Regions from separate parts of the Arthrobacter pascens genome, predicted to be linked through region 2. Evidence: riboswitches for the same ligand, from Rfam matches in the RefSeq annotation. Region 2 holds a riboswitch; the other holds the start of a gene.
What was found. Region 2 has a riboswitch for S-adenosylmethionine ahead of QFZ40_RS17345 (cobalamin-independent methionine synthase II family protein). Riboswitches for the same ligand answer to the same signal wherever they lie in the genome.

Region 1: another riboswitch for S-adenosylmethionine. It lies ahead of QFZ40_RS06385 (aminotransferase class V-fold PLP-dependent enzyme); the one in region 2 lies ahead of QFZ40_RS17345 (cobalamin-independent methionine synthase II family protein).

What each region holds. Positions count from the first base shown of each region.
Region 1 is NZ_JAUSXF010000001.1:1,374,022-1,376,215, forward strand. Features, by position in the region: gene QFZ40_RS06385 (aminotransferase class V-fold PLP-dependent enzyme) at 1-1,245, opposite strand, end outside; SAM riboswitch class IV at 1,307-1,420, opposite strand; gene hisN (histidinol-phosphatase) at 1,578-2,194, opposite strand, start outside.
Region 2 is NZ_JAUSXF010000001.1:3,793,483-3,795,676, forward strand. Features, by position in the region: gene QFZ40_RS17340 (adenylosuccinate synthase) at 1-607, opposite strand, end outside; SAM riboswitch class I at 911-1,015, shown strand; gene QFZ40_RS17345 (cobalamin-independent methionine synthase II family protein) at 1,025-2,194, shown strand, end outside.

The sequences.
Region 1 (2,194 bases), 2.4 Mb from region 2:
CTGGGCGTCTTCCAGCCGTGAACCCACGCCGAAGCTGGCGCGCAGGGAACCGGAGGGAAGGCCAAGGCGCTTGAGCAGCGGGTGCGCGCAGAAGCGTCCGTCGCGCAGGCCTACCCCATGTTCGGCAGACAGGTATGCGGCCACCAGGCCGGCATCGTAACCGGCTACGGAGAAGTTCACGACCCCGATGGTGTCCGTTTCGGGATCCGTGTCCTTGAAGATCTGATGTACGGTAACGCCCTCGATCCTCTGGAGTCCCTCCACCAGGAAAGACCTGATGGCCGACTCATGGGCGTGCCAGCGGTCCTGATCCAAAGCAGCGATCACCTGGGTGGCGCGGGCCAGGGTGGCAGCACCAAGGACGTTGGGTGAGCCGCCCTCGTGGCGAGCCGGCCCTGTGGTCCAGCTGACGCCGTCGAGCCTGGCTTCACGGACGGCTCCGCCGCCGGCGAGGTGAGGGGTTCCGAGATCGAGCCAGTCAGGCCTGCCCACCAGGACGCCCGCGCCGAAGGGCGCATAAAGCTTGTGACCGGAGAAGGCGAGGTAGTCGACGTCGTCGGTGCTGATGCTGATGCGCCGGTGCGGCGCCAGCTGGGCGGCGTCCACCACGATCCGGGCACCGTGTTCGTGCGCCAGCGTTGCAAGGGCCCGGATGGGCAGGATCTCACCGGTTACATTGGACGCACCGGTGACGGCCAGCAGGCTTACGCCGCCCTGCTCCAGTTCCGCCCGGAGTGCCTCGATGGTGCCGGCGATGGTGTCGGCGGCCACTACACTGCGGTGCGGCAGGCCCTGCCACGGCAGAAGGTTGGCGTGATGCTCGATGTCCAGATAAAGCACGTCGCCGTTCGGACGTCCGTCAGTACTCGGAAGACAGCCGGCCAGCAGGTTCAGCGAATCGGTGGTGTTGCGGGTAAAGACAACTGAGTCATCAGGGCGGCCACCCACAAAGTCACGGACGATGTTGCGTGCGTTCTCATAGACGGACGTGCTGATCTGCGATGCGTAGCCGGCACCACGATGGACGCTGGCGTAGAACGGCAGGATCTCATTGAGATAGGCCGACACAACGGAGAGGGCAGGAGCGGACGCGCCATAGTCAAGGTTGGCGTACCGGACGTGCCCGCCTTGGATCAGGGGCGCCTGAATCTCGGCACCGGTGACGGCGGACAGCGGACGGCCCGCAATGGCATTGCGTTCACTGAACAGCGTGGCCGGGCTGGTGGTGTGTACGGGGGCGGCGATGTTGGGGGAGACGGTGGCAGTTGTCACAGAGACCTCACTGTAAGAAGGACCCCTCCATGGGAATCCGCGCTTGCCGGGTCCGTTCCGGACCGGCCTGGTCGTCACCCGGGGCACCCCACCGCGAATGGAGGGTTGCCGGCCAGCAAACCGGGGTTTTGCGCTGGCACTCGTGACCTATTAAGAGCGTAGAACATGCTGCGGGCCAGGAAAAAGCGGGTTCCAATGTTAAGGGTTTTGTTACGCGGCGTTGTAAGAATCGGCTTTGCCCGAAGAATACGACGGCGGACGCACCCTAGTGGACGCGTCCGCCATCGAATATTCGGGTTTCCCGGTTAGAGGAGGTCGTCCAGATCCGGGTTGAGGCGCTTGAGAACCTCGGAGTGCAGGATCGAGTTGGTGGCCAGGGCGTTGCCTCCGAACGGGCCGTCCTCGCCGTCGAGGGACGTAAACCTGCCGCCGGCTTCAACCACGATGGGGACCAGGGCCGCCATGTCGTAGAGGTTCAGCTCAGGCTCGCAGGCAATGTCAACGGAACCCTCGGCCACCATGCAGTAGGACCAGAAGTCGCCGTATGCGCGCGTCCGCCAGACGTCCTCCGTCAGGCCGAGGAAGTCGTCCAGGCTCCCGCGTTCTTTCCATCCGCCGAGGCTGGAATAGGAGAGGGAGGCATCCGAAAGCTTCGACACGTCAGATACCCGGAGCCGGGTGGCGGCAGCAAGGGAGCGTCCCATGTATGCCCCGGCACCTTTGGCGGCCCACCAGCGTTTGCCCAGCGCAGGGGCGCTTACCACGCCAACGACGGGTTCGCCTTCATCGACCAGGGCAATCAGGGTGGCCCAGACGGGAACGCCGCGGACAAAGTTCTTGGTGCCGTCGATGGGATCGATGATCCAGCGCCGGGATCCATGCCCGGAACTGCCGAATTCCTCGCCCAGGACGGCGTCCCGTG
Region 2 (2,194 bases):
TGTCGATGACCAGCGGGCGGAGGCGCTCTGCAAAGGACAGGAAGTAGGCAACGATCTCCTCCACCTCGATGTCGCGGCGGTTGTAGACCTTGACCAGGAGCTCATTCTTCTGCCGCAGCGATCCCTCGACCTTCTGGCGGAGGATGGACTCATCGAACACGTCCTGGACCCGGATGCCCAGGCGGGCCACCTTGTCCATATATGCCGGGCCGATGCCGCGGCCGGTGGTGCCGATGGCGCGGCTGCCGAGGAACCGCTCGGTGACCTTATCCAGCACCTGGTGATAGGGCGCGACCAGGTGGGCGTTGGCGGAGACACGGAGCCTGGACGTGTCGGCGCCACGGGCCTCAAGGCCGTCGATCTCCTGGAAGAGTGCCTCCAGGTTCACCACGCAGCCGTTTCCGATGATCGGAATAGCGTTGGGGCTGAGGATGCCGGCCGGAAGGAGCTTGAGCTCATACTTCTCACCGCCTACGACGACGGTGTGCCCGGCGTTGTTGCCGCCGTTGGGCTTAACGACGTAGTCGACGCGGTGGCCGAGCAGGTCAGTAGCCTTACCTTTGCCTTCGTCGCCCCATTGGGCTCCGACGATCACGATTGCTGGCATGGGATCCTCCCCCATTCGTTCGGGCCGCATCCCGTTGTCCAGCCCTGCCTGAATCACCAGGGGCGGATGCCGGAAGTCGGCACCGTTCATGAGAATGCCCCGACGGCTTCAGTCTGGCGGAACAGCTTCGGTGGCCTGCCAGGCAAGAGTTCGGGGCTCTTACCAGCCAAGTTTAGCGGATGCGGGGGTTTCTCCACTTGTTCGGCGACGCGGCTCCGCGTTGCCGGCACGCCACCTGCCGCCATCCCGTGAAACAATCCGGCAAAGGCTTGCCCTCATCCGCGCGATGCCATTAAGTGAGAGTACCCATCCGGAGCGGCCGAGAGACCTGGCTCGTAGACGCCGCAGCAACCGCGGAGGTGCAGGGACAATCCTGCCTGCAGGTGCTACTGCCAGGACCGATGGAAGGAATGATCCATGTCCCTCAACACTGACCACATCCGGGCCACGCATGCAGGCTCCCTGCCCCGCACACCTGAGCTCATCGCCGCCAACGCCGCTAAGGAAACAGACGGCATTACTCCCGAATTCCTTGAGTTGCTGGAAGCATCGGTGGCGGGTGTCGTCCAGCGGCAGAAGGATGTCGGGCTGAATATCCCGAATGACGGCGAATACGGGCACACCATGTCCACTTCGGTTGATTACGGGGCCTGGTGGAACTACTCCTTCGCCAGGCTTGGCGGCCTGGAACCAACGGATGTGGACCGCTGGAAGGACCCGGTGGTGCATCGCTCTACTCCGGGTCATATTGTGCTGACCTCATTTCCCGATCGCCGTGACCGGCTGGCTTTCAACGACGCCTACACCGATCCGTCCTCAGGGATCCTGACGCACCGCAAGAGCGTCTCCCAGCCGAAGATCACCGGGCCCCTGACATACACCGGACAGGACCTGGTGGCATCTGATGTTACGAACCTGAAGAAGGGCCTGGCTGCAGCCGGCCTGACTGAAGGCTTCGTGGCTTCGCTGTCCCCCGGTTCGTGCGCCAGGGTGGCCAACGAGTACTACGCCTCTGATGAGGAGCTCCTCTATGCCTGCGCTGATGCCATGCGGGAGGAATACAAGGCCATCATCGACGCCGGCCTGACCGTCCAGTTGGACGACCCGTCGCTCGCGGAAAGCTGGGACCAGATCAACCCTGAACCAGCGCTGCAGGACTACCTGAGGTTCATCCAGCTGCGCGTCGAGGCCACGAACTGGGCGCTGCGCGACTTGCCCAGGGACCGGATCCGGCTGCACGTCTGCTGGGGATCCTGGCATGGACCTCACACGACGGATATTCCGTTCGCGGACATCATCGGGTCCGTGCTGCAAATCAACGCCGGCGGCTACTCCTTTGAAGCAGCCAACGTCCGCCATGAGCACGAGTGGCGGATCTGGGAGGACACTAAGCTGCCCGAGGGCAAGGTGATCATTCCCGGCGTCGTGTCCCATGCCACCAACGTCGTGGAGCATCCCGACCTCGTGGCGGACAGGATCGTGCGGTTCGCGGAGCTGGTGGGACGTGAGAACGTCATCGCCTCCACCGACTGCGGACTGGGAGGCCGTGTGCACCCGCAGATTGCCTGGGCCAAGCTTGAGGCCCTG